Regions from separate parts of the Micrococcus sp. GbtcB5 genome, predicted to be linked through region 1. Evidence: predicted binding sites of a transcription regulator. Region 1 holds the regulator's gene; each other region holds the start of a gene.
The links. The regulator HrcA, encoded in region 1, represses chaperone genes, less so after heat shock. The targets are predictions, from matches to a motif close to TTNGCACTCGNNNNNNNCGAGTGCNAA.
Positions count from the first base shown of each region.

Region 2: groL (chaperonin GroEL) is a predicted target of HrcA. The motif match lies at 8,359-8,385, and genes of this name have one in related genera.
Region 3: groES (co-chaperone GroES) is a predicted target of HrcA. The motif match lies at 2,521-2,547, and genes of this name have one in related genera.

Region 1 covers NZ_JAGXJK010000007.1:80,083-88,399, forward strand. Annotated here, with positions in the region: gene lepA (translation elongation factor 4) at 1-1,003, shown strand, start outside; gene hemW (radical SAM family heme chaperone HemW) at 1,004-2,284, shown strand; gene KVS67_RS13985 (DUF4870 domain-containing protein) at 2,300-2,719, opposite strand; gene KVS67_RS03975 (DUF3097 family protein) at 2,814-3,674, opposite strand; gene hrcA (heat-inducible transcriptional repressor HrcA) at 3,845-4,858, shown strand; gene dnaJ (molecular chaperone DnaJ) at 4,934-6,067, shown strand; gene KVS67_RS03990 (16S rRNA (uracil(1498)-N(3))-methyltransferase) at 6,064-6,825, shown strand; gene KVS67_RS03995 (PhoH family protein) at 6,902-7,939, shown strand; gene ybeY (rRNA maturation RNase YbeY) at 7,929-8,317, shown strand, end outside.
Region 2 covers NZ_JAGXJK010000008.1:76,213-86,253, reverse strand. Annotated here, with positions in the region: gene KVS67_RS04455 (DUF4032 domain-containing protein) at 1-871, opposite strand, end outside; gene KVS67_RS04450 (thioredoxin domain-containing protein) at 979-1,851, shown strand; tRNA gene KVS67_RS04445 (tRNA-Thr) at 1,971-2,047, shown strand; gene KVS67_RS04440 (S8 family peptidase) at 2,324-3,775, shown strand; tRNA gene KVS67_RS04435 (tRNA-Val) at 3,976-4,049, shown strand; gene KVS67_RS04430 (threonine/serine exporter ThrE family protein) at 4,216-6,138, shown strand; gene KVS67_RS04425 (uracil-DNA glycosylase) at 6,152-6,829, opposite strand; gene KVS67_RS04420 (DUF3263 domain-containing protein) at 6,866-7,210, shown strand; gene KVS67_RS04415 (LytR C-terminal domain-containing protein) at 7,214-8,200, shown strand; gene groL (chaperonin GroEL) at 8,519-10,041, shown strand, end outside.
Region 3 covers NZ_JAGXJK010000016.1:27,810-37,850, forward strand. Annotated here, with positions in the region: gene KVS67_RS07480 (iron chelate uptake ABC transporter family permease subunit) at 1-122, shown strand, start outside; gene KVS67_RS07485 (ABC transporter ATP-binding protein) at 119-874, shown strand; gene KVS67_RS07490 (hypothetical protein) at 1,080-2,057, opposite strand; gene groES (co-chaperone GroES) at 2,724-3,020, shown strand; gene groL (chaperonin GroEL) at 3,129-4,736, shown strand; gene KVS67_RS07505 (BCCT family transporter) at 4,858-6,813, shown strand; gene KVS67_RS07510 (dicarboxylate/amino acid:cation symporter) at 6,815-8,248, opposite strand; gene guaB (IMP dehydrogenase) at 8,433-9,977, shown strand.

The DNA.
Region 1 (8,317 bases):
CACGGTCACCAACCACGCCCACCCGGCGGAGCAGTCCCTGGGTGGCTACGAGGACCCCAAGCCCATGGTGTTCTCGGGCCTGTATCCCATCGACGGCTCGGACTATCCCGTGCTGCGTGACGCCCTGGACAAGCTCAAGCTCAACGACGCCGCGCTCGTCTACGAGCCGGAGACCTCGGTCGCGCTGGGCTTCGGCTTCCGCGTCGGCTTCCTCGGTCTGCTGCATCTGGAGATCGTGCGCGAGCGCCTCGAGCGCGAGTTCGACCTCGATCTCATCTCCACCGCGCCCAACGTGGTCTACGAGGTCACCCGGGAGGACCGTGAGGTCGTCACCGTGACCAACCCCTCCGAGTTCCCCGAGGGCAAGATCCTCGAGGTGCGCGAGCCCATGGCCTCGGCCACGATCATCGTGCCGGCGGAGTTCATCGGCGCCGTCATGGAGCTGTGCCAGGCCAAGCGCGGCAACCTCAAGGGCATGGACTACCTCTCCGAGGAACGCGTGGAGATCCGCTACTGGATCCCCCTGGCCGAGATCGTGTTCGACTTCTTCGACCAGCTCAAGTCCCGCACCAAGGGGTACGCCTCGCTGGACTGGAAGGCCGACGGCGACCAGGTCGCCGACCTCGTCAAGGTGGACATCCTGCTCCAGGGCGAACAGGTGGACGCGTTCTCCTCCATCACCCACAGGGACAACGCCTACGCGTACGGCGTGATGATGACGGGCAAGCTCAAGGAGCTGATCCCGCGCCAGCAGTACGAGGTGCCGATCCAGGCCGCCATCGGCTCGCGCATCATCGCCCGCGAGAACATCCGCGCGATCCGCAAGGACGTGCTCTCCAAGTGCTACGGCGGAGACATCTCCCGCAAGCGCAAGCTGCTCGAGAAGCAGAAGGAGGGCAAGAAGCGCATGAAGATGGTCGGCCGGGTCGAGGTCCCGCAGGAGGCCTTCATCGCCGCCCTATCCTCGGACGGCGCCGGCGCCGACCAGGCCGCGAAGAAGTAAGTGCCCGCCCTGCCCCTCGGCGAGCCCGTCCCCGACGACGGCCGGCTGCCGGCCGACGTCGGGCAGCGGGTGCGCGCGGCCGCCCGCGACGGCGCGGCGCGCACCTTCAGCCTGTACGTCCACGTGCCGTTCTGCACGGTGCGCTGCGGCTACTGCGACTTCAACACGTACACGGCCGTCGACTTTGGCCCCGGCGCGGGTCGCGGCGACTACTGGGAGTCGGCGGTCGCGGAGCTGGACTTCGCCGCGGACGTGCTCGCGTCCTCGGACGTGCCCGCCCGCCCGCTGCACACGGTGTTCTTCGGCGGCGGCACGCCCACGCTCCTGCCGGCCGCGGACCTCGTGCGCATCCTCCAGGCGGCGGTGGACCGGTTCGGGATCGCGCCCGGCGCGGAGGTGACCACCGAGGCCAACCCGGACACGATCACCCCGGAGTACGCCCGCCAGCTCGCGGCCGGCGGCTTCACCCGCCTCTCCCTGGGCATGCAGTCCGCGATGCCGCACGTGCTCGCCACGCTCGAGCGCACCCATCGGCCCGAGTCCGTCCCCGCCGCCGTCGCCGCGGCCCGCGAGGCCGGCCTGGAGGTGTCCCTGGACCTGATCTACGGGACCGCGGGGGAGTCCCTCGCCGACTGGCGGGCCACGCTCGAGGCCGCAGTCGTCCTGGCCCCGGACCACGTGAGCGCGTACTCGCTGATCGTGGAGGAGGGCACCAAGCTCGGGGCCCAGGTGGCCCGCGGCGAGGTGGCGGACGTGGACCCCGACGACCAGGCGGACAAGTACCTGCTCGCCGAGGAGCTGCTCAGCGCCGCCGGCTACCGCTGGTACGAGGTGTCCAACTGGGCGCGGGATCCGCGGGGGTCCGGGGTCCACCGCGCGCGGCACAACGTGGCGTACTGGGAGGACCAGGACTGGTGGGGGATCGGCCCGGGCGCGCACTCGCACCTCGCCGGCGTCCGGTTCTGGAACGCCAAGCACCCCGCCGCCTACGCGCAGCGGCTGGCCACGGGGGTCACCCCCGCCGTCGGCCGCGAGCGGCCCGACGCCGACGCGCGGCGCCTCGAGCGCATCATGCTCGCGGTGCGCACGGTGGGCGGGCTCCCGACCGCGGAGCTCGTCTCGGAGACGCCGGGGGAGGCCGCGCGGATCCGCGGGGCGATCGCCGAACTCATCGCCGCGGGCCTGCTGGACGGGCGCGCCGCCGTCGACGGGCGCATCATCCCGACGCTCGAGGGGCGGCTGCGCAACGACGCGATCGTCCGGGCGCTGGCCGGCTTCTGACCGGCCGACCCCGGGTCAGCGCAGGATGCGCAGGTTGAACGGGTACCGGAACGGACGGCCCTTGGACACGTGCGAGGCGCCCATCACGCCGTAGACCGCCATGGCGGCCCACGTGAGCGCGCCGAGGATCGCGAAGATCGGGCCGACCACCGGCAACAGGGACAGGAAGAAGAACAGGAGCGTGATGAGCGTGGGCGGCCCGGAGAAGTTCAGGGCCTCCCGCGACTCCTGCGAGGTGAACGGGCCGCGGTCGCGATAGAGCAGCCACACGACCAGCGGGCCGAGCACGCCGAACGCCAGACTGAGATGGGCCAGCGCCGCGCGGTCACGGTCCTGCTTCGCCGTGAGCGGGGCGCCGCGGCCGCCGGCCGAGACGAGCCAGGCGGGCGGGCCGTGGCCGGTGCGGCCGGCGTCGGGCTGCGCGCGGGTGTTCACGAGGGGCTCCTCCTGGATCGCGGGACCCGCGCGCCGGGGACCGGGCGCAGGGCATGGGCCAGCATAGCGCGGGCGGGCGGGGGCCGCGCCGAGATCAGTGCTCGGGTGCGGCGGTGAGGAAGTCGATGAGCTCCTCCACGCGGCCCAGCAGGGACGGCTCGAGGTCCGCGTACGTGGTGACGTGGGAGAGCAGCCGCTTCCACCCCAGCCCCGTGGCCTCCTTGCTCCCGTGCGGCCAGCCCAGTCCCCGCAGGATCCCCGTCTTCCAGTCCTGCCCCTTCGGCACGACGGGCCACGCGGGGATGCCGAAGACGGAGGGCTTGATGACCTGCCAGACGTCCACGTAGGGGTGACCGAGGATGAGCACGTTGCCCGCGGCCCCCGGCACGCGCATGGCCTCGGCCGCGAGGCGCTCCTCCTTGGACCCGGTGACGAGATGGTCCACGAGGATCCCGAGCCGGCGCCGCGGACCGGGGGCGAACGCACGGATCGCCCCGGCGAGGTCGTCCACGCCGTGCAGGGGCTCCACGACGATGCCCTCGAGGCGCAGGTCCTCGCCCCACACCTTCTCCACCAGCTCGGCGTCGTGCACGCCCTCCACCCAGATGCGAGAGGCGCGGGCAGTGCGGGCCCGCGCCCCCTCGACCCGTCGCGAGCCGGAGGCGGTGCGGGCCGGCGCCGCCGGGGCCGCGGCGGTCGGGGGGACCAGGGTCACGGGCTCGCCGTCGATCCAGAAGCCGCCGCCGAGGGGGAAGCCGCGGCGCACGCCGCGGCGGTCCTCCAGGACCACCACGTGCACGCCGCCGGAGCGCTCGATGCCGCTCACGGCCCCGGTGAACCCGGAGGCCACGTCCTCGACCACCGTGCCGGGGGTGGCGGGCACATCGGGGACGGTCCGGGCGGGGCGGCGCGTCAGGTCGTCGTGGCCCGCGGGGCCCCAGCTGCTCCAGTCCATGGGAGAGCACGGTAGCAACGGGGGCGGGCGATCACCGTGAGCGAAGCCGTGCGGGCCGGTCGGGTCGTCCCCCGGGTCGGACGGTAGCATTGGCACTTGACCCGCCGGAGTGCCAGCCAGGGGCACCTCCGGGGTCGCCCCGGATCCCGACGGACCAGAGGAGGACCGAGATGTCGGAGCAGCCCCGCCGCCTGCAGGTGCTCCAGGCGATCGTGGAGGACTACGTGGCGCTGCGCGAGCCCGTGGGCTCCAAGGCGCTCGTGGAACGGCACGCCCTGGGCGTGTCCTCCGCGACCGTGCGCAACGACATGGCTGCGCTCGAGGAGGAGGGCCTCATCGTGGCCCCGCACACCTCCGCCGGGCGCGTCCCCACGGACAAGGGCTACCGCGTGTTCGTCGACCGCCTCTCCGAGGTGAAGCCGCTGTCCCCCGCCGAGCGCCGGGCCGTGCGGACCCTGCTGGACCCGGAGACGGACACCGAGCACATGATGGAGTCCACGGTGCGCCTCCTGGCCCAGCTGACCCAGCAGGTCGCCGTCGCGCAGTTCCCCCACGAGGACGGCTCCACGATCCGCCACCTCGAACTGGTCTCCCTCGCGCCCACGCGCGTGCTCGTGGTCCTCATCCTGTCCACGGGGCGGGTGGACCAGCGGCACGCCGTGCTGGACCGTCCGGTCGACGAGGCGGAGCTGTCCGTGCTCCGCGGCCTCCTGCTGGACGCCCTGCTGGGGCTCGGTCCGGTGCAGGCGGCCACCGTGGTGGACGACGTCGTCACCCGGGTCCGCCCGGAGCACCGGCAGTCCGCCGCCCTCGTGGCCGCGGCCGTCCACGACCTGCTCGAGGCCGGCCGGCAGGACCGCATCGTCCTGGCCGGCACCGCCAACCTGGCCCGCTCCCCGGGGGACTTCGGCGCGTCCATCGGGCCGATCCTGGAGGCGCTTGAGGAGCAGGTGGTGCTGCTGCGCCTGCTCACGGAGATGGAGCAGGACGCCCACGGGGTGTCCGTGCGGATCGGCTCCGAGAACGCCGGATCGCTCGCGGACACCTCGGTGGTCGCGGCCGCCTACGGCCCCGGCGCCGTGGCGAAGGTCGGCGTCATCGGTCCGACCCGGATGGACTACCCGGGCACCATGGCCGCCGTCCGGGCGATCGCCCGCTATCTCTCCCGCATCCTGACCACCTGACGCGCCTCCACGCGTCCTGGCGGGCCCCGTCCCGCATCGCCCCACGTCCCGCTCTCCCCGAGAGGAATCCCCACCGTGACCGACCACTACGAGACGCTCGGCGTCAGCCGTGACGCCAGCACCGAGGAGATCCGCCGCGCCTACCGCAAGCTCGCGCGCACCCACCACCCGGACGTCAACCCCGACCCGGAGGCGGCCGAGCAGTTCAAGCGCATCTCCCACGCCTACGAGGTGCTCTCGGACGAGGGCCGGCGCCGGGCCTACGACACGACGGGCAATGAGAACGGCCAGGCCGGCTTCCCGGGCGGCTTCGGCGGGGCGGGCGGCTTCGGGGGCTTCGCCGACATCTTCGAGACCTTCATGAACGCCGCCGGCCAGGGCGGCCGCGGCGGCCCCGCCAGCCGCGCCCGCCGCGGCCAGGACGCCCTGGTGACCGCGCGGATCGACCTGCGCGACGCCGTCTTCGGCGGCGAGCAGACGATCGAGCTGGACACGGCCGTGCGCTGCGATCGGTGCGAGGGCTCGTGCTGCGAGCCCGGCACCCAGCCGGAGACCTGCCAGACCTGCCACGGCCACGGCATGATCCAGCGCCCCGTGCGGTCGCTGCTGGGCACCGTCATGGCCACCGAGGCCTGCCCCGCCTGCCAGGGGTTCGGCACCGTCATCCCGACGCCCTGCCACGAGTGCGACGGGCAGGGCCGCGTCCGCACCCGGACGCCGCTGACCCTGCGCATCCCCGCGGGCGTGGACGACGGCACCCGCATCCACCTCGCCGGCCGCGGCGAGGCCGGCCCGGGCGGCGGCCCGAACGGGGACCTCTACGTGGAGATCGCGGTCCGCCCGGACGAGACCTTCCGCCGCGAGGGCGACCACCTGGCCACCACCGTGACCGTCCCCATGGCCGCCGCGGCCCTGGGCACCACCGTCACGCTGGACACCCTGGACGGCAAGCAGTCCGTCAGCCTGGACCCGGGTGTGCAGTCCGGCCACGTCGAGGTCCTCCACGGCCTGGGCGTCGGCCGCCTGCGCGGGCAGGGCCGTGGCGACCTCAAGGTGGACGTGGTGGTCACCACGCCCACCGACCTGGACGACGAGCAGCGCCAGCTCCTGGAGCGCCTGGCCGAGGTGCGCGGCGAGGAGGTCGTGCACGGCGCACCCCAGGCCAAGGGCATGTTCGCCCGGCTGCGGGAGAACCTGAGGAACCTGTGACCGCCCCCCTGTTCCACCTCGAGCCGGGCTCCCTGGCCGGCGCGAGCGCGGGCGCGGAGGTCGTCTTCGGCGGTCCCGAGGCCCGGCACGCCGCCGCGGCCATGCGCCTGGCCCCCGGGGAGGCCGTGCTCCTGGCCGACGGGTCGGGCACGCTCGGCCACGGCACCGTGCTCGCGGCCGCCCCGGACACGGTGACCGTGCGGCTGGACACGGTGGCGGAGGAGCCGGCGCCCACCCCGGCGCTCGTGCTCGTCCAGGCCCTCGCCAAGGGCGACCGGGATCTCATGGCGGTCCAGGCCGCCGTCGAGCTCGGCGTGGACGCCGTGGTGCCCTGGGAGGCCGAGCGCTCGATCGTCCGCTGGAAGGGTCCCAAGGCCGCCAAGGCCCGCCAGAAGTGGGCGGACACGGCCCGCGCGGCCGCCAAGCAGGCGCGTCGCGCCCGGGTGCCCGCGGTCCGGGACCACGTCTCCGGGACGGCGGTCGCCGGGCTGGTCCGGGACGACGACGGCGGCCGGCTCGTCCTCGTGCTGCACGAGGACGCGGAGCACGGGGTGTCCGCGATGCCCGTGGAGCGACTCTCCGCGGCCGCCGAGATCGCCGTCGTCGTGGGCCCCGAGGGCGGGATCGGCCCGGCCGAGCTCGAGGCCTGCGTGGCCGCGGGGGCCGTGCCGGTGCGGCTCGGCCCGCACGTGCTGCGCGCCTCCACGGCCGGCCCCGCCGCCCTCGCCGTGCTCCAGCACCGGCTCGGCCGCTGGTGAGCCCCGGCAGGACGACGCGCCGACGCCTAGACTGGACGGGACGTCCCGCCCCCACGACCCCGAGGTGATCCGCCCCATCGTGACCGTGCCCCCCACGACCCCGACCCCGCCCGCCACCGCGCACGAGGGGGTCGCGTTCGAGACCGCCGACCTCATGGTCCGCACGCTCGGACCGCAGGACGCCCTGCTGCGGATCCTCGGCGGCGTGTTCCCCACCGTGGACGTCACGGTCCGCGACCAGCGGCTGGACCTGGCCGGGCCGGTGGCCGACGTGGCCTCGGTGCGGCGCGTCGTCGAGGACCTGCGCTCGATCGCCCGCCGCGACCAGGCCGTCACCCCCGAGGTGATGGGCCAGGTCGTCCACCACGTCCGCGACGCCGCCACCGGGCGAGGCGCGGGTCAGCTGCACCTGGACTCGATCCTCTCGGGCCGGGGCCGCCGCATCCGCGCGAAGACCCTGCACCAGCAGGACTACGTGGAGGCGATCGACCGCTCCACCGTCGTCTTCGGCATCGGCCCGGCCGGCACCGGCAAGACCTACCTGGCCATGGCCAAGGCCGTGCAGGCGCTGCAGGCCAAGGAGGTCAACCGCATCATCCTCACCCGCCCGGCCGTCGAGGCCGGCGAGCGGCTCGGCTTCCTGCCCGGCGGGCTCTCCGAGAAGATCGACCCGTACCTGCGCCCTCTGTACGACGCGCTGCACGACATGATCGAGCCCGAGTCGATCCCGCGGCTGATGGAGGCCGGGACCATCGAGGTCGCCCCGCTGGCGTACATGCGCGGCCGCACCCTGAACGACGCGTTCGTGATCCTCGACGAGGCCCAGAACACCACCGGCGAGCAGATGAAGATGGTCCTGACCCGCCTCGGCTTCGGTGCCCGCATGGTCGTCACGGGCGACACCTCGCAGGTGGACCTGCCGCGCGGCACCCAGTCCGGCCTGGCCCAGGCCGTCGAGGTGCTCGAGGGGATCGAGGGCCTGGAGATGGTCCGCTTCGACTCCTCGGACGTGGTCCGGCACTCGCTGGTGAGCGCCATCGTGGACGCCTACGACGCCGCCCGCGGCCCCGCGGAGCGGTCCCAGAAGCGAGGAGGGGCCCGCCGTGGCCGTTGAGATCCTGAACGAGTCGGGGATCGAGGTCCCCGAGGACGCGCTGCTGCGCATGGCCCGGCACGTCTACGCGCGCCTGCACGTCCACGAGCGCGCCGAGACGGCCGTGACCGTCGTGGACGCCGCGCGCATGGCCGAGCTGCACGAGGAGTGGATGGACCTGCCCGGGCCCACCGACGTGATGAGCCTGCCCATGGACGAGCTGACCCCCGGCTCGCCCGAGGCGCCGGCCGAGGGCGTGCTGGGCGACGTCGTGCTCTGCCCCGAGGTCGCCGCCGAGCAGGCGGCGCGCGGCGGGCACTCCCGTGACGACGAGCTGCTCCTGCTGCTCACCCACGGCATGCTCCACCTGCTCGGGTACGACCACGTCGAGGACGCCGA
Region 2 (10,041 bases), on a different contig from region 1:
TCCCGGGAGCGTCGGCGGCGCGCAGTGAGTACTCGGCCAGCTCGAACCCGAGCTCCTGCAGGCGGCGGACGCGGCGGTCCAGGCGCCATGGCTCGGCGCGGGGGAACAGCAGGGGGCCGGTCAGCTCGTCCCACAGCCGGCGGTAGGAGGCCACGAGCAGGTCCGGCGTGGTGACGGGGTCCACCTCCGGGTCCAGCAGCCCGCTGGCCTGCAGGTCCAGCAGCTCGCCGCCCACGTTCACGGCGGCCACGTCCAGGTCGTGCTCGCGCTGGCCGGTGGACAGCCGCTGCCGGAGCTCACCGGTCTCGGCGTCCACCAGGTGGGCGGCGAACCCGCCCGCGTCGCGCCGGAACAGGACGTTGGACAGGGAGACGTCGCCCCAGAAGAACCCCTCGAGGTGCAGCTCCACGAGCAGGGTCGCCAGCGCGTCCATGAGCCGCACGAGGGTGCGGCGCTCGAGGCGCTCCGAGAACACGGCGCGGTACGGCAGGGAGAAGCGCAGGTGCCGGGTGACGAGGGCGGCGGGCAGCGGCGTGCCGTCGTCGTGGGTGCGCCCGGTGACCACGGCCACCGGCACCACCGACGGCGCCGGGCCCCGCTCGAGCCGGCGCAGCAGCCGGTACTCGTGGAACGCGAGCTCCTCCGTGGTCTCCTTCACCGCCACGATGCCCCCGCCCATGCGGGCGAAGCGCACCACGTGACGGGAGATGCCGCGCGGCAGGGCCGCCAGCACCTCACGCGGCCACGTCTCGAGGGGGAGCGCCCAGGGCAGGGCGAGCAGCGACGTCGCCGGGTCCTCGGAGGCGTCCCCCGAGGGGGCCCCCGTGATGGTCAGTCGATCGACGGGGGAGGGGGTCTCGACGGTGTCCATGGTCACGATCCTTCCAGACAGGGCCGCTATGCTCGCCTGGCGCGGCGCGCCCGCTGCCCGCCGGCTCCGGTGCTCGACCCGGACCGACTGCCCCACGAGGAGGACCCTTGGCCCGGAACACGTCAGGCTCGCACACCTCGGCGAAGGACGCCCGTGCGCGTGCCCGCCAGATCCAGGAGGAGCAGCGCAGGAAGGACCGCCGCCGCCGCACCGGCGTCATCTGGGGCTCGGTCCTCGCGGCGGTGCTCGTGATCGGCCTCGTCGTCGCGTTCGTGCTCAACCGCAACGGCGACGACGCCGCGGCCGCCGGCCCCATCCCCGCCGTGACGAACGAGCAGGGCGGCATCGAGTTGACCTCGGCCACGGGCCTGGCGGAGGGCGCGGGAGAACGCGAGGTCGACCCCTCGAGGATCGAGGTGCCGAAGCAGTCCGCGAGCTCCCAGCCCGAGACCCTGCCGGACACCGAGGCCCGGGCGGACGGCGAGCCGACGCGGATCGTGCTCTACGCGGACTTCAACTGCGTGCACTGCGCGAACTTCGAGACCTCCAACGCGGACCAGATCGAGCAGTGGCTCGAACAGGGCGAGGCCACGGTCGAGTACCGGATGGTGGACTACCTGAGCGCCCCGAACAACCAGAACTACTCGGCCCGCGCCGCCAACGCCGCGTACTGCGTGGCGGACCAGAAGCCCGAGGCCTACAACGGCTTCGTGGCCGCCCTGTTCGCCACCTACGACGAGCACCAGGGCAAGGGCCTGGACAACGCGGCGATCACGCAGCTCGCGCAGGAGCACGGCGCGGACATCGCCTCCTGCGTCGAGGACGGCACGTTCCGCTCCGCGGTCGAGCACACCACCCGCCAGGCGCGCGTCGCCGGCGTGGCCGGCACCCCCACCGTGTTCGTGGACGGGAAGAACTGGGCCCTCGACGGCGAGGACAAGACCTTCGCCGATTGGGCGGGCGCCAAGATCGCCGGCTGACCCGGCTGACCCGTCGCCGAGGTCCGCGGGGCGTCCCCACGCAGGGGGCGCCCCGCGCCGTCCGCCCGGGCCTTGTACGCTGGAAGGGCCGGCCGCGGCGCCCCGGGCGCCGGCCGCAAGCCTCCTTAGCTCAGCTGGCCAGAGCAGCTGCCTTGTAAACAGCAGGTCGCCGGTTCGAATCCGGCAGGGGGCTCCACCCCACCGCGGGCCCGACGGCGCCGCGCACCTCCGCCGGGAGGGCGCGGCGCCGTCGTCGCGTCCGGCGCGGGCCGACGCTGGGGCGCCGCTGTGCGCGCCCGTGGCCATCCGCCAGGTACGGCTGGCGGATCCGCCAGAGATGCCTCGACCATCCGCCAGACTTCAACCCTGGGCCTCGTCGTGACGGAATCGTGACCTTACCGTGATCCCAGCCACCCCGGCCCGAGCCCCTCGGGCACCCGCGTCCGGTGGCCCAGAACTCCGAGGAGATCCCGTGCAGTCCTCCCCACCCCGCAGCACCCGCCGCCGCATCGGCGCCCTCGTGGCCGGCGCCGTCCTCGCCGGCGGGACCCTGACCTCGTCCCCCGCGCTCGCGGCCCCCTCCGGCGACGCCCCCGCCGCACCGGCAGCCACCCCGACCGCCGCCTCGCCCCTGGCGGCGGCGCAGGTGGAGGACCCGAACGCCGACGGCTACGACTCCTTCATCGTCACCTACAAGGAGACCGCCGCCAACGCCCACGCGAAGGGCCGCGCGAACGCCTGGGGCAAGGCCGCGAAGGAGGCCGGCGTCTCCGTGAAGGAGCTGCGTGAGACCGCGCTCGGCTCCCGCGTGGTCAAGGCGGACCGCAAGCTGGATCAGGCCGAGTCCGCGAAGTTCATGGCCGACCTGAAGGCCTCCGGGGCGGTCGAGGCCGTGGAGCCGGACGCCATCCTCACCGCCACCGGCCTGAGCCCCGTGGACGCCCTCTACTCGCAGCAGTGGGGTTTCACCGGCACCCACGGCATGCGGGTCCCCGGGGCGTGGGACCGCACGACGGGCTCCGGTGCGACCGTGGCCGTCATCGACACCGGCATCACCTCCCACCCGGACCTCGACCGCAACGTCGTGCCCGGCTACGACTTCATCTCCGACGGCAGGGCGGCGCGCGACGGCGGCGGCCGCGACTCCAACCCGCGCGACGAGGGCGACTGGTACGCCGCCGGCGAGTGCGGCACCACCGGCGCCTCCGACTCCTCGTGGCACGGCACCCACGTGGCGGGCACCGTCGCGGCCGTGGCCGACTCCCAGGGCGTCGTCGGTGTGGCCCCGAACGCGAAGATCCAGCCCATCCGCGTGCTCGGCAAGTGCGGCGGTTCGCTGTCCGACATCGCCGACGCGGTCGTGTGGGCCGCCGGCGGCACCGTGGCGGGCGTGCCGGCCAACCCGAACCCGGCGGACGTCATCAACATGTCCCTCGGCGGCTCCGGCATGTGCGGCACCACCTACCAGAACGCGATCAACGCGGCCGTCTCCCGCGGCGTGCCCGTCGTTGTGGCGGCGGGCAACGAGAACCAGCCCGCCGCCAACGTGCGCCCGGCCAACTGCCGGAACACCATCGTGGTGGCCGCCTCCACCTCGCAGGGAGCCCGCGCTTCGTTCTCGAACTACGGCTCCGTCGTGGACGTGACCGCCCCGGGCGCGAACATCATCTCGACCGTGAACAACGGCGCCACCACCCCGACGACGGCCGGCCACGCCGCCTACAACGGCACCTCGATGGCCACCCCGCACGTCGCGGGCCTGGCCGCCCTGCTGCTGGCCGAGCGGCCGAGCCTCACCCCGGCCCAGGTCGAGTCCACCCTCACGTCCACGGCCCGGTCCATGCCGGTGACCTGCTACGCAGGCTGCGGCGCCGGTCTGGCGGACGCCACCAGGGCGGTCTCCTCCCTCGGCGGCAGCTCCTGACCGGGGCCCGCTCCGGGCGCCGGGGCCTCGTTGGTCGCCCAGGGCGGTTTCGAGCCCGGCGCCACGCTGACCGACGCCTGACGTGCTCGTCGGCTCTCGACGGCCGCTCCGCCGTGCGCGGGGCGGCCGTCGCCCGGGTGGACAGGCGACGCCGCCTGAGGTATCGTTCTTCGAGTTGTCACCCCCATGGGGCGACGCCCGGATCTTTAGCTCAGTTGGTTAGAGCGTTCGCTTCACACGCGAGAGGTCGCTGGTTCGAGTCCAGTAAGATCCACCGCAGCAGGGCCCTCCTCCGGGAGGGCCCTTTCGCATCCCCGGGCCGCGGTGCCGAAGGCCCCGGCGGGGGAGGTGTCGGCGTGGTTGGATGGACGCGTCGGCGGGGCTCGGCCCACCGCCGTCTCGCGTCCAGCGCCCGCATACGGAAGGAGAGGGTGAGCCGCATGGAGCAGGAGGGCACCCAGGAGCCGGCGCGGTTCGACCCCCACATCGCGGAGCCCCCGGCCGTCCCCACGCTCATCCCCGTGCTGCGCCCGGCCGGCGCCGAGGACGCCGCCGCTGTCGGCGACCTCGCGATCGACCCGGAGGACCCCGGCCTGCTCGACCTCGACCCGGCGGAGTCGGCCCACCCGGCCGCGGCCGCGGTCGCCGTCGAGCCGACCGAGCCGCTGCCGCCCGTGGTCCGCCCCGCCGCCGCCGATCCGGTCTCGACGCCGGCGCCGGAGCCGGAGGAATCGGCCGAGCCGGAGGCGGAGACGCTGCCGGAGCCGGCCGCGGACGCGCCCCTGACCGAGCCGCCGCTGTCCGAGCAGGTGCCCACCTCCGTCCTGGCGCCCGCGGAGGCCGACGGCGCCCTGCCCGCCCCGGATGTGATCCCCGCGCCGGACGTCACCGTCCCGGACCCGGTGGTCCCCGTGGGCCCGCCCGAGAAGCGCGGGCGTCGGCGGGGCCGGCGCTCCCGTGAGGTCTTCGTCGAGAACCTGCCGACGCAGGCGCTCGTGCTGGCCGACCGCCTGCACTCCTCGCCGTATGGGCGCCGCATGCGCTCCACGCTGCAGCAGCGCCGCGCGGAGGCGCAGGCCCTCGAGGCCCGCACCACCCTGGACTTCGCGCTCAAGCTGGGCGAGACGATGTTCAGCTTCGGGGCGGCCTCGCTGGACGTGGAGACCTCGATCATCGTGGCCACGCAGGCCTACGGGATCCTCGAGACCGAGGTGGACCTGACCAACCAGTCCATCTCCCTGAACTACGCGCCCGACTCCTCACGCGGCGAGGCCCCGTTCACCCTCCAGCGGGTGGTCCGCTCGGCCTCGGTGAACTTCGAGGGGCTCGTGGCCGTCCACCGGCTCGTCGAGGAGATCGCCGCGGGCGAGGTGGACCGGGCCGAGGCCCAGCGCCGGCTCGTGGAGATCCGGCATCAGCCCAAGCCGTTCCCCGCCGTCTTCGAGGTCCTCTTCTCCGGCGTGTTCGTGGCCTGCTTCGTGCCGTTCATCGGGGGGACCTGGACGGGCGCGGCCCTGGGCATGGTCTCCACCTGGCTGGTCTTCTGGCTCAAGGTCCAGGCGGACAAGGCGCGCTTCCCGGAGATCTTCTCCACGATGTTCGGGGCGATCACGGCCACGGTGATCGCGCTGATGGCCCACGCCCTCGACCTGCCGGTCAACCCGGCGCTGGTGATCGCCGGCGGCATCATGATGCTCCTGCCCACGGCGAGGTTCGTCACCGCGGTGCAGGACGCCATCCACGGCTTCCCGGTGACCGCCGCGGGCCGCTTCCTCTCCGCGCTGCTCGTGTTCGCCGGCGTGATGGCCGGGATCATGATCGCCGTGGGCATCGGGGATCTCCTGGGATTCGAACAGCTGGACCTGGCCGAGGCGGGGACGCTGAGCTATCCGCCGCTGCTGCTGCTGGGCCTCGTGATGGCCGCGGGCATGGCGGACGCGGTGGTGGAGCAGTCGCGGTGGCCCCAGATCCTGGCCTGCGGTCTCGTGTCCGGGGCCGGCTTCGGCGCGTACCTGGCGGCGCAGCAGATCGGGGTCAGCGACCGGCTGGTGCCCGCGGTCGCCGCGGCGGCGGTCGGGTTCCTCGGCCGCCTGGTGGCCCAGCGGCTCGCGGCCCCGGCGCTCGTGATCGTCCTGCCGTCCATGCTGTTCCTGCTTCCCGGACTCACCATGTTCCGGTCCGTCTACGGGTTCACCGTGGAGACCGGGGCCACGCTGCTGGGCGTCGAGGGACTGTTCAACGCCGCGGTCATCGTCGTGGCGATCGCGGCCGGCGTCGCCTTCGGCAACACCCTGGCCAAGCCGATCACCGACCGGATGGGCACGCTGCTGCCCACCGAACTCGTGATGCACCAGCGCGGCTGACCGGCGGCCCGGCTCAGTCGGGCAGGCGCCAGTCCACCGGGGCCGCGCCGGCCGCCTCGAGGAGCCGGTTCACCCGGCTGAACGGCCGGGAGCCGAAGAACCCGCGGTGGGCGCTCAGGGGCGAGGGATGCGGGGACTCCACGACGCCGGCCCCCGCCGCCGTCAGCAGCGGCGCCATGCGCCGCGCGTCGGCTCCCCACAGCAGCCCCACGAGCGGGGTGCCGCGCGCGCAGAGGGCCCGCACCGCGGCCTCCGTGATCTGCTCCCAGCCGAGGCCGCGGTGGCTGCCGGGTGCGCCGGCCCGCACGCTGAGGGCGCGGTTCAGCAGCAGCACGCCCTGGTCCGTCCACGCGGAGAGGTCCCCGTGGGCGGGCGGGGTGATGCCGAGGTCGTCGTGCAGCTCCCGGTGGATGTTGGCCAGGGAGCGGGGCAGCGGCCGCACGTGGCGGTCCACCGCGAAGCTCAGGCCGATCGGATGGCCCGGCGTCGGGTAGGGGTCCTGGCCCAGCACGAGGACGCGGACGTCCGCGAACGGCTGACGGAACGCCCGCAGGATGTGCTCCGGCGCCGGCAGCACCTGCTCTCCGGCCGCCCGGCGGGCACGCAGGGCCTCGCCGACCTGCTCGAACGCGGCGGCCTGCGGGGCGAGGGCCGCCTCCCAGCCCGGATCCAGGGGCGCGATGAACTCCATGCCCCGAGGGTAGACCGGGTGGGTACAGTGGCCGCCATGTCCCACCCCACGCCCGTCTCGCCCGATCCGGCCCCGGAGGAGGGTGCCCGCGCGCGTGCGCGACGGGACGAGCTGACGGACCTGGAGCGTGCGGTCCTGGACCTGGAGGCCGCCACCTGGCGGTACGGCGGGGCCAAGGACCACGCCGTCCGAGAGCGTCTGGGGCTGTCTCCGACCGCCTATTATCAGGTGTTGAACGGATTGCTGGACCGTGAGGCCGCCCTGGCCTACCGACCCCTGCTGGTCACGCGGCTGCTGCGCAAGCGCGGCACCCGCAGCCGGGCCCGGAGGGGACCCGCGGATCCGGCGCCGTCCACGCCCGCTTCCCGCCAGGAGAACTGACCCATGGCCTACCAGCCCGACCGCTTCGACGAGGTCCCCGAGTACACGGACCAGCGCGGCGCGCACCGCGAGTCCTTCGCCGCTGCCGGCGCGACCGCCGCGGGCGGGGGTCGCCGCCTGAGCCCGCTGCTCTGGGTGGCCGGCCTCGTCCTGCTCGCCGGCCTGTTCGTGGGCGTCGTCCTGCCGTGGCTCACCGGCGACCGCTCCGAGCCCGTCGCCGCCGAGAGCTCGACGACGGCCCCGGCTGCCGCGCCGTCGACGTCGGCGTCGTCCGTGTCCTCCTCGGCGTCCTCCGCGTCGGCGTCGACTGCGTCCGCGACCGAGTCCGCCACCCCGTCCGAGGACGCGGCGGAGGCGTCCCGTTCCGCGGCCGCGGCCGAGTCCTCGCGGGCGGCGCAGGAGGCGGCTGCCGCCGAGGCCGCCGAGTCGTCCCAGGCTGCCGCGTCGTCCCGGGCCGCCGCGGAGGCACAGGCGGCGGAGGCCTCGCGTTCCGAGGCCGCCGCGCAGTCCGCAGAGGCGTCCCGGTCGGCGGCGGCCGTCCAGGCGGCGGAGTCCTCGCGCGCCGCCGCGTCCCGTTCGGCCGCCGCGGCGGAGGCCTCGCGCTCGCAGTCCGCGGCCGCGTCGAGCTCCCGTGCGGCCGCGCAGTCTGCGGCCGCGTCGAGCTCTCGTGCGGCCGCGCAGTCTGCGGCCGCGTCGAGCTCTCGTGCAGCCGCGCAGTCCGCGGCCGTGCGCGGCACCCACGTCACCGTGTACAACGCGACCCGCACCCAGGGCCTCGCCGCCTCCTACGCGCAGCGGCTCACGGGCGCCGGCTACACCTCGGTGGACGCGAAGAACTGGAGCGGCTACGGCATCCAGTCCTCCACCGTCCTGTACAACGGCTCGGCCAACAAGGCCGCCGCCGAGGCGGTCGGCAAGGAGCTCGGCTTCCCGGTCATGCAGACCCCGAACCTGCAGGTGAACGGCGTCGCGGTGGTCGTCACCGGCTGATCCGCCCGTCGTGCGGCCGTGTCGGCCGCGCGCCCTTTCCGGCCCCCGGCGGGGCGCCTTCCGAGGCGTTCTGCCGGGGGCCGTCCGCCGTCCGCGGAAGGGCGGGCCCCGCACCGCAGACCTTTTGCACTCTCCCGGTGCGAGTGCTCATAATGGGGTTAGCACTCCGAAGGCGCGACTGCCAGCCGTACCCCGGCCGGTCCGGCGCCGTGGAGGAGGACCTGTCCACCGGTGAGGCCCCCAGGGGCCGTCCGTCGCGGGCATCGGCGCGGGTCAGCCACCAGCAGTAGGAAGCCGACGTCCAGAAAGGACCTGCACATGGCCAAGACCATCGCATTCGACGAAGAGGCCCGCCGCGGCCTGGAGAAGGGCCTGAACACCCTGGCCGACGCCGTGAAGGTGACCCTCGGCCCCCGCGGCCGCAACGTGGTGCTGGAGAAGAAGTGGGGCGCTCCCACCATCACCAACGACGGCGTCTCCATCGCCAAGGAGATCGAGCTCGAGGACCCGTACGAGAAGATCGGCGCGGAGCTCGTCAAGGAGGTCGCCAAGAAGACCGACGACGTCGCCGGCGACGGCACCACCACCGCCACCGTGCTGGCCCAGGCGCTGGTCCGCGAGGGCCTGCGCAACGTGGCCGCGGGCGCCGACCCGCTGTCGCTGAAGCGCGGCATCGAGAAGGCCGTGGAGGCCGTCACCTCCGAGCTGCTCTCCGCCTCCCGCGAGATCGAGACCAAGGACCAGATCGCGGCCACCGCCTCGATCTCCGCCGCGGACAAGCAGATCGGCTCCCTCATCGCCGAGGCCCTGGACAAGGTCGGCAAGGAGGGCGTCATCACCGTCGAGGAGTCCAACACCTTCGGCCTCGAGCTCGAGCTCACCGAGGGCATGCGCTTCGACAAGGGCTACATCTCCGGTTACTTCGTGACCGACGCGGACCGCCAGGAGGCCGTCCTCGAGGATCCCTACATCCTCATCGTCAACTCGAAGATCTCCTCCGTGAAGGACATGGTGGCGATCCTCGAGAAGGTCATGCAGTCGGGCAAGCCGCTGCTGATCATCGCCGAGGACGTCGAGGGCGAGGCCCTGGCCACCCTCGTGGTCAACAAGATCCGCGGTACCTTCAAGTCCGTGGCCGTGAAGGCCCCGGGCTTCGGCGACCGCCGCAAGGCCATGCTCGCCGACATCGCCATCCTCACCGGCGGCCAGGTCATCTCCTCCGAGGTGGGCCTGTCCCTGGAGAACGCGACCCTCGACCTGCTGGGCACCGCCCGCAAGGTGGTCATCACCAAGGACGAGACCACCATCGTGGAGGGCGCCGGCGACGCCGAGCAGATCGCCGGCCGCGTGGCCCAGATCCGCTCCGAGATCGAGAACACCGACTCGGACTACGACCGCGAGAAGCTGCAGGAGCGCCTCGCCAAGCTGGCCGGCGGCGTGGCCGTCATCAAGGCCGGCGCGGCCACCGAGGTGGAGCTCAAGGAGCGCAAGCACCGCATCGAGGACGCCGTGCGCAACGCCAAGGCCGCGGTGGAGGAGGGCATCGTCGCCGGCGGCGGCGTCGCCCTGATCCAGGCCGGCGCCAAGGCGTTCGGCGGCCTGCAGCTCGAGGGCGACGAGGCCACCGGCGCGAACATCGTCAAGGTCGCCATCGAGGCCCCGCTGAAGCAGATCGCCCTCAACGCCGGCCTGGAGCCCGGCGTCGTGGCCGACAAGGTCAAGACCCTCGACGACGGCCACGGCCTGAACGCCGCCACCGGCGAGTACGAGGACCTGCTGGCCGCCGGCATCAACGACCCGGTGAAGGTGACCCGCTCGGCCCTGCAGAACGCCGCGTCCAT
Region 3 (10,041 bases), on a different contig from region 1:
TCACGAGCGCCTACTTCGTGCTGCGGCACGTGTTCTACGCGGGGGGTGCGGTCACGGTGGTCATCGAGCTGATCGGCGGCATCACCTTCCTGGTCGTCGTGATGAGAAAGGGACGTCTGTGATCGAGCTGCGCGGCGTGGTGAAGCGCCACAGCGATGAGGTGTGCATCGGACCCGTGGACCTGGACATCCAGGCCGGGGGAGTGACCGCGCTCGTGGGGCCCAACGGGGCGGGCAAGTCCACGCTGCTGACGATGATCGGCCGGCTGCAGGACGCCGACGCCGGGACGATCGCCGTGGGCAGGCACGACATCACCACGACGCCGTCCCGGAAGATCGCGCAGACCCTGTCCATCCTGCGGCAGGAGAACCACTTCGTGACGCGGCTGACCGTGCGACAGCTCGTGGGGTTCGGGCGCTACCCGTACACGCGCGGCCGGCTGACCCTGGAGGACGAGCGGCACGTGTCCGACGCGATCGACTTCCTCAACCTCGGCCCGTTCGAGAACCGGTACCTCGACCAGCTCTCGGGCGGCCAGCGGCAGCGCGCGTACGTGGCGATGGTGCTGGCGCAGAACACCGAGTACGTGCTGCTGGACGAGCCGCTGAACAACCTGGACATGCAGCACTCGGTGCAGATGATGCAGCAGTTGCGCCGGGCCGCCGACGAGCTGGGCCGGACCGTGGTGATCGTGCTGCACGACATCAACTTCGCCGCCCACTACGCCGACCGGATCGTGGCCATGGGCGACGGCCAGGTGGTGGAGACCGGCACCCCGGCCGAGATCCTGCGCCCTGAGGTGCTGGAGCGAATCTTCAAGACCCCCTGCAGCGTGGTGGACGGACCGCACGGGCCGCTGGCCGTGTACTACTGAGCGGGGCGACGGTGAGGCCGGCCCGGGTCGGTCCGGGCGGGGGTCGGGTGCCCGGCCGACGCGAGCGTTCCGTGGGCAGAACCCGCCGGGTCTCGCCTTCCGGGGGCAGAACCCGCGTGTTTCCAGGTTCCGTGGGCAGAAGCACCCTCGCTTCTGCCCACGGAACCCCTGCGCATGGACGGCAGGGCCATACGCGACGACGACGTCAGGCATCCCAGCCGTTCGAGACCTGTGCCCGTCGTCTGAGGACGGCCTCGATCACCCGCGCGTATCCCTCGCCGACGTCCCGGCCCGTGACGTGCAGGGTCATCTGCCCACGCTCCGCGTAGTACTGGTCTCGCCGGGCGTCCCGGGCGTGTTGCTCGGCACTCCGGTGCACCTCGCCGTCGTACTGGAGGACGAGCCGGCAGTCCTCGAACCACAGATCGGCCTCGGGGGCGTCCCGCCGCCCGGGGTCGAACACGTGCTGCAGCGTCGGCTCGCCCAGCCCCGCCTCGACGAGCGCCAGCCTCAGCCGGGTCTCCTGCGGCGAGTCGGCACCCACCCGTACGCGCTCGAGCGCCGCCGTCGCCCGCGGTCTTCCGACGAACCGCCCGAGCGGCCGCATCGCCTCGTGCAGCGCGGTGACCGTGGTGATGGGAGGCCGCCGGCCGCGCGGGGACCAGGGGTGACGGACCAGGTGGTCACCCGCCGACACGAGGGATGCCTCGTCCCAGGGGTGGCCGATCGAGCACAGATCGAGCCAGGTCCGTTCCGGCGTCGTCACCCGTAGCCCGAGCACGGAGGTGACGTGGCCGGCGGGCAGGGGTCTGCGGTGCTCCATGACGCCGGGGATCCGCGCCCGTGCGGTGCCGCGGTGCAACGTGATCTCGACGGCGGCGCGTCGCGTGGCCCCGCCCGGGGGAAGCGGGAGGCCGTGGAGGTGCGCCGCCGTCTCGTGGGAGAGGACGGCGTCGGGACGGGACCGCAGGAGGGCGGTCAGCAGGTCGAGGCCGACCCCGTGGTGCGGCGGCGGGAGCCCGGCCGACTCCCAGGTGCGCAGCGGCATGTCACGGCGACGGTGGATGCCGCGGGCGAGGCGGAGGACGTCGGACCGCCGCACCCGGCTGGGCGGTAGACCGCGTTCGAGCACGTCGCGGGTGGTGAAGACGGGGACGAGGGGGAGGTCGGGGGCGAAGGACATGGGTCGACCTTGACGCGGTCGGCCCGGCGGCGGCCGGACGGGCCGCGTGTCTGTGCACACCGGCGCGGGGTGGGCCGGCTGTGCAGGACTCGGCGGCGGCCGGTTGTCCCGTCGGGACGACGTCGTCATGGCTCGGTGGGCAGAACTGCGAGGAGTTCCGCCCACGCAACATCCGTGGGCAGAAGAGAGGGCGCTTCTGCCCACGGAGATCGAAAACCTGCGGATGCTGCCCACGCGGTGGGCGGGGGTGCGGTTTCTGCCCACGGAGGGTGGCGGGGGTGCGGTTTCTGCCCACGGAGGGTGGCGGGGGGCAGGGTGGGGAGTGGGGGAGGGACAGGATCCCGGCCGCAGTCGTGACCACTCCGCGTGCTCCCGGGCCCGGAACCCGCCCCGCCCGCCGCCCCACGGTGCCCCACCGCACCGCGCCCCACGCCTCCGCCCGCGGCGGACGGCGGGGACACGGCTGGCACTCATGTTGAAGGAGTGCCAGAACCCGGAGTAGAGTCAGGACTGGCACTCGGGGGTACCGGGTGCCAATGCCCGAGGTGGACCGTCCGGCACCGCGACGACGGAGGGTCTGACGCCCGTGGCGCACCCGCAGACCACAGCATCAGCGGACCGGCGAGCCCGCCGGAGCCGCACGTCGACGAAGAAGGAGTGTGCAGCATGTCTGTCTCCATCAAGCCCCTCGAGGATCGCATCGTTGTCCGCCCCCTGGAGGCCGAGCAGACCACCGCGTCGGGCCTCGTGATCCCGGACACCGCCAAGGAGAAGCCGCAGGAGGGCCAGGTCGTGGCCGTGGGCCCGGGCCGGGTCGCCGAGAACGGCAACCGCGTGCCGGTCGACGTCGCCGAGGGTGACGTGGTGCTGTACTCCAAGTACGGCGGCACCGAGGTCAAGGTCGGCGGCGAGGAGTACCTGGTGCTCTCCGCCCGCGACGTGCTGGCCGTCGTCACCAAGTGACCCCGCCGCGACGGGCCCGGTGAGCGGCGCGCACCGCACCGGTGCGCGCGCCCCGGGCCCCTCGCGTCCCCGCACCCCCTGACTCCCTGAACGAAAGGAGCGTCCGTCATGGCCAAGCAGCTGGCTTTCAACGACGACGCACGCCGCGCCCTCCAGGCCGGCATCGACAAGCTCGCCGACACCGTCAAGGTCACCCTCGGCCCCAAGGGCCGCAACGTGGTGCTCGACAAGGCGTGGGGCGCCCCCACCATCACCAACGACGGCGTCACGATCGCCCGTGAGGTGGAGCTGGAGGACCCGTACGAGAACATGGGCGCCCAGCTCGCCAAGGAGGTCGCCACCAAGACCAACGACATCGCGGGCGACGGCACCACCACCGCCACCGTGCTGGCCCAGGCCCTCGTGAACGAGGGCATGCGCCAGGTCGCCGCCGGCGCCGCGCCGGGCGAGGTCAAGAAGGGCATCGAGGTGGCCGTGGCCGCCGTCGAGCGGCGCCTGCAGGAGAACGCCCGCCCGGTCGAGGGCCAGGAGGTGGCCCACGTGGCCGCCATCTCGGCCCAGAACGACGAGGTCGGCGAGCTGCTGGCCCGCGCGTTCGACACGGTCGGCACCGACGGCGTCATCACCATCGAGGAGTCCTCCACGACCTCCACCGAGCTGGACGTCACCGAGGGCATGCAGTTCGACAAGGGCTTCCTGTCCCCGTACATGGTCACCGACGCCGAGCGTCAGGAGGCCGTGCTCGAGGACGCCTACGTCCTGATCAACTCGGGCAAGATCTCCAACGTGCAGGAGCTGCTGCCCCTGCTCGAGAAGGTCCTGCAGGCCAACAAGCCGCTGTTCGTGATCGCCGAGGACATCGAGGGCGAGGCCCTGTCCACCCTCGTGGTGAACAAGATCCGCGGCACCCTGAACGTCGTGGCCGTCAAGGCCCCGGGCTTCGGCGACCGCCGCAAGGCCATGATGCAGGACATCGCGATCCTCACCGGCGCCCAGGTCGTCTCCCCGGACCTCGGCATGAAGCTCGAGCAGGCCGACCTGGACGTGCTCGGCTCCGCCCGCCGCATCACCGTCACCAAGGACGAGACCACCATCGTCGACGGCGGCGGTGCGGCCGAGGACGTCGAGGCCCGGGTCGCCCAGATCAAGGCCGAGTCCGCCGCGACCGACTCCGACTGGGACCGCGAGAAGCTCCAGGAGCGCCTCGCCAAGCTCTCCGGCGGCATCGGCGTGATCCGCGTGGGCGCCGCCACCGAGGTGGAGCTCAAGGAGCGCAAGCAGCGCATCGAGGACGCCGTGTCCTCGACCCGCGCCGCCCTCGAGGAGGGCATCGTGGCCGGCGGCGGCACCGCGCTCATCAATGCGCTGACCGCGCTCGACACCGACGCCGACGTCCAGGCCCTGACCGGCGACGCCGCCGTGGGCGTGGACATCGTCCGCAAGGCCCTGAAGCAGCCGCTGCGCTGGATCGCCCAGAACGCGGGCGAGGACGGCTACGTGGTGGTCTCCAAGGTCGCCGAGCTGGAGCCGAACCACGGCTTCAACGCGAAGACCGGCGTCTACGGCGACCTGATCGCCGACGGCGTGATCGACCCGGTCAAGGTGACCCGCTCCGCGCTCGCCAACGCCGCCTCCATCGCGGCCCTCGTGTTGACCACCGAGACCCTCGTGGCGGACAAGCCCGCCGAGGAGGACGAGGCCGACCACCAGCACTGACCCCTCCGTCGGCCCTGACGCGGCCGGTCGACGACGACGGCCCCTCGCCCGCCCGGGTGAGGGGCCGTCGTCGTGCGGGCGGGAGACGACCGCCGTCCGGGGCGCCCCCTATGGTGTGCCCATGGACACACCCACGCCGCCCCGTCCCACCGGGTCCCACCCGACCCGGGCCCCGGCCCGGCCACGGCTGCGCCGCTTCGTCCGCGAGTTCTCCTATCCGCACGGCATCCACCCGGCCCTCGTGCCGGGCGTGTCCGTGGAGGACCGCCGGGTGCGCTACGGCGTGGACCGGGTGATCCTCGCCGTCGTCGGCCTGCTGGTGGTCGGCTTCGTGGTGTGGGGCGTGCTGCAGCCGGACGCCGTGCTGGCCGTCTCGAGCGCGGCCCTCGACTGGGTGATGCTCCACGCCGGCTGGCTGTTCGCCCTGCTGGCCATCGGGATGGTGGTGTTCCTGCTCGTCCTGGCGTTCTCCCGGTACGGCGAGATCCCGCTGGGACTGGACGGGGAGAAGCCGGAGTACTCCACGGCGAGCTGGTCGGCCATGCTCTTCGCGGCCGGCATCGGCATCGGCATCATCTTCTTCGGCCCGTACGAGCCGCTGACCTACTACCTGGCCCCGCGCCCGGGGGCGTACGAGGCGGGGAGCGAGGAGGCGGTGACGGGCGCGCTGGCCCAGGCCGCGCTGCACTGGGGCGTGAACGCGTGGGCGATCTACGCGATCGTCGGTCTGTCGGTCGGCTACGTGTCCTACCGCCGGGGCCGGGTGCCGCTGATGAGCTCGATCATCGCGCCGCTGTTCGGCGACTCCCAGCGCAGCGACTCGGTCGGCGCGCGCCTGATCGACGGGCTCGCGATCATCGCCACACTGTTCGGCACGGCGGCCTCGCTGGGCATCGGCGCCCTGCAGATCGGCCGCGGCGTGGAGATCGTCTCGGGCTGGTCGGCGCCGGGGAACACGGTGGCGCTGGGGATCATCGTGGTGCTCACGATCGGCACCATCTTCTCGGCGGTGTCCGGTGTGGCCCGCGGCATCCGGTGGCTGTCCAACATCAACATGCTGCTCGCCCTCGGCCTGGCGCTGTTCTTCTTCGTCGTCGGCCCGACGGCGTTCCTGCTGAACATCGTGCCCGGCGTCCTGATGGACTACGTCTCCTCCGCCCCGGACGCCCTCGGCGCCTCGATGGCCCAGGGGGAGGACATGCAGGAGTTCCTCTCCAGCTGGACGATCTTCTACTGGGCGTGGTGGGTCAGCTGGGCCCCGTTCGTGGGCGTGTTCATGGCGAAGATCTCGAAGGGTCGGACCATCCGCCAGTACGTCCTCGGGGCCCTGTTCATCCCGGCCGCGGTGATCGTCGGCGCGTTCACGATCATCGGCGGCACCACCATCTGGCTGCAGCGGACCCAGGGCTCCGTGGCGCCGGACGGCACAGCCGCGTCGCTGCCCGCGCCGGCGGAGATCTTCTGGGTGGTCCTGGACCAGCTGCCCGGCGGCGGGCTGGTGGCCCCGGTCGTGATCGTCATGCTGGCGGTCTTCTTCATCACGACGGCGGACTCCGCCTCGATCGTGAATTCGCAGCTCTCGCAGCGCGGCGCCCCGGCCCCGCGCCGCACGATCACGGTGTTCTGGGCACTGTGCATGGCGGGCATCGCGGTCGTGATGCTGCTGACCGGCGGCGACACCGCGCTCACCGGCCTGCAGAACCTCATCACCATCACGGCGCTGCCGTTCACCGTGGTGCTCGTCCTCATGGCGGTCGCGCTCCAGCGCGAACTGGCCAACGACCCCTTCGCGATCCGTGACCGGTACCAGCGGGCCGCCGTCGAGAAGGCGACGGTGCGGGGCCTGGTGGAGTACGGGGACGACTTCGCGTTCACGGTGGAGCGCACCCCGCCGGGCAGCTGGTACGCGGCCGGCGAGGGGTTCGACTCCACCGCCGCGGAGATCACCGACTGGTACCGCCGCACGGACGAGGACGGGAACCCCGTGGACTACGACTACGTGCTGGGCGAGTACCTGGACGAGGGGGACGGGGACGGCGCGGACGGGCCCGCCGGAGCAGGCCCGTCCGGCCGCTGACTCAGGCGCGCGGCTCCGGGGTGCCGACGAGCTGGGCGCGGGAGTCGGCGGTCGCGTGGGCGCGGGCTTCGACGATCTCCTCCTCGTCCTCGCCGAAGATGTCGCCGCGTGGGGCGTCGTAGCGGTCCCGGTCGAGGATGCCCTCCTGGGAGGCCACGAGCGCGGGGATGAGGGCCTGGCCGGACACGTTGAGGGCGGTGCGGCCCATGTCCACGATCGGGTCGACGGCCAGGAGCAGGGCCATGCCCTCGAGGGGCAGCCCGGCGGTGGACAGCGTGAGCGTGAGCATCACGGTGGCGCCGGTGGTGCCGGCGGTCGCGGCCGAGCCCAGCACGGACACGAGTGCCACGAGGGCGTACTGGCTCAGGCTCATGTCGATCCCGTAGAACTGCGCGATGAACACCGCGGCCACGGCCGGGTAGATCGCGGCGCAGCCGTCCATCTTGGTGGTGGCGCCCAGCGGGACGGCGAAGGAGGCGTAGCCGGTGGGCACGCCGAAGTTGCGCTCGGCCACCCGCTGGGTGACGGGCAGCGTGCCGAGGGAGGAGCGGGAGACGAAGCCGAGCTGGAACGCCGGCCACACGCCGGTGAAGAACTGCTTGACGGAGAGCCCGTGCAAGCGCGCCAGCACCGGGTACACCACGAGCATCACGAGGGCCAGGCCCACGTAGATCGCCACCACGAACTTGGCCAGCGTGCCCATCGTGGACCAGCCGTACGAGGCCACGGCGTTGCCCAGCAGGCCGATGGTGCCGATCGGGGCCAGGCGGATGATCCACCACAGCAGCTTCTGGATGATCGCGAGCACCGAGCGGGAGAACGTGAGGAACGGGGCGGCCTTCTCGCCGACCTTGAGCGCGGCCACGCCCACGACGATCGCGATCACGAGGATCTGCAGCACGTTGAACGTGGGGGAGGAGGCCAGCGCGCCGTCCTCGCCCGCCGTGGTCTTGACGGTCAGGCCGAGGAAGTTCGCCGGCACCAGGGAGGTCAGGAAGTCGAGCCAGCCGACGTCCTTGGCCTGGTACGACGCCGGCGCGGTCTGGCCGGTGCCCACGCCCGGCTGCAGCACGACGCCGACGGCGAGGCCGATGAGCACCGCGATCAGGCTCGTGATGGCGAACCACAGCAGGGTCTTGGCGGCCAGGCGGGCCGCGTTGGTCACCTGGGCCAGGTTGGCGATGGAGGCGACGACGGCGAAGAAGACCAGCGGGACGACCGCGGCCTTCAGCAGGCTGATGTAGATGCTGCCGACGGTGGCCAGCGTCTCGCCGAGCCAGGTCGGGTGCTCGGAGGTGTGCCCCGTCGCGCGGGCGATCAGGCCCAGGACGAGGCCGAGGACGAGGGCGGCGGCGATCTGCCAGCCGAAGTTCGACGTCCAGGCGGGGAGCCGGCGTCGGGGCGCCGGTGCGGGGGAGGACTGTGCGGTGCTCATCCGGGGAGGTTAGGCGGTCCAATACCATGACGCCGAAACGGATTGCTCCATGTGACGTCGTGGTGACGTCCGTCTCGCCCCCGCGTGGCCCAGCGCGGGGGTCCTGTGATGTGGCCCGCACCCGGGTCGCCGGTTTGGCCCCGGGCATAGAATCGCGGAAACACCCGTCCCGAAAGGCGCCTTCGTGACCACCACCAGCACCGGTCCCAGCCCCGAGCCCGTCCGCTCCTCCTCGGATCCCTTCGGCTTCTTCGGCCTCACCTATGACGACGTCCTGCTGCTGCCCAACGCCACGGACGTGATCCCCGCGGACGCGGACCCGGGCACCCGGCTGACCCGCAACATCCGCTTGAACATCCCCATCGTCTCCGCGGCGATGGACACCGTGACGGAGGCCCCGCTGGCCATCGCCATGGCCCGCCAGGGCGGCATGGGCATCATCCACCGCAACCTGTCCATCGAGGACCAAGCCCGCCACGTGGACACCGTGAAGCGCTCCGAGTCGGGGATGATCAAGGACCCCGTGACCATCGGCCCCGACGCCACGCTCGCCGACCTGGACGAGCTGTGCGCCCAGTACCGCGTCTCGGGCCTGCCGGTGGTGGCCGAGGACATGACGCTGCTGGGCATCATCACCAACCGCGACACCCGCTTCATCCCGCGCGAGGAGTGGGCCACCCGCACGGTGGACACCGCCATGACCCGCATGCCGCTGATCACCGCGCAGGAGGGCGTCTCGCGCGCCGAGACCATCCGCCTGTTCTCCCAGAACCGCGTGGAGAAGCTGCCGCTCGTGGACGATGCGGGCCGCCTGACCGGCCTGATCACCATCAAGGACTTCGACAAGGCGGAGCAGTACCCGGACGCCGCGAAGGACGACGAGGGCCGGCTGCGCGTCGGCGGTGCCGTCGGCTTCTTCGGCGACGGCTGGGAGCGCGCCATGGCGCTCGTCGAGGCGGGCGTGGACGCCCTCGTCGTGGACACCGCGAACGGCCACACGCACGGCGTGCTGGACATGATCGCGCGCCTGAAGAAGGAGAAGGCGGCCGCGCACGTCGACGTCATCGGCGGTCAGGCCGCGACCTACGCGGGCGCCAAGGCGATCGTCGACGCCGGCGCGGACGCCGTGAAGGTGGGCGTGGGCCCGGGCTCGATCTGCACGACCCGTGTGGTGGCCGGCGTCGGCGTCCCACAGATCACCGCCATCTACGAGGCGGCCAAGGCCACGCGCCCCGCGGGCGTCCCGCTGATCGCCGACGGCGGCCTGCAGCACTCCGGTGACATCGGCAAGGCCCTCGTGGCCGGCGCCGACTCGGTGATGCTCGGCTCCCTGCTGGCCGGCACGGCCGAGTCCCCGGGCGATCTCGTCTTCTACCAGGGCAAGCAGTTCAAGACCTACCGCGGCATGGGCTCCCTGGGCGCCATGCAGACCCGCAACGGCACGCGCTCCTTCTCCAAGGACCGCTACTTCCAGGCGGACGTGCCGGACGAGGACAAGCTGATCCCCGAGGGCATCGAGGGCCAGGTGCCCTTCCGCGGGCCGGTCGCCTCGGTGGTCCACCAGCTCGTGGGCGGCCTGCGCCAGACGATGTTCTACACGGGCGCGTCCACGGTGGCCGATCTCAAGGAGAACGGCCGCTTCGTGCGCATCACCGCGGCGGGCCTGAAGGAGTCCCACCCGCACGACATCATGATGACCGTCGAGGCCCCGAACTACCGTTCGCGCTGACCCGCACGTCGGTTCCGGGGGGGGGAGGGGGGGGGAGCCCCCGGACGGGGCGGCGCCGACGACA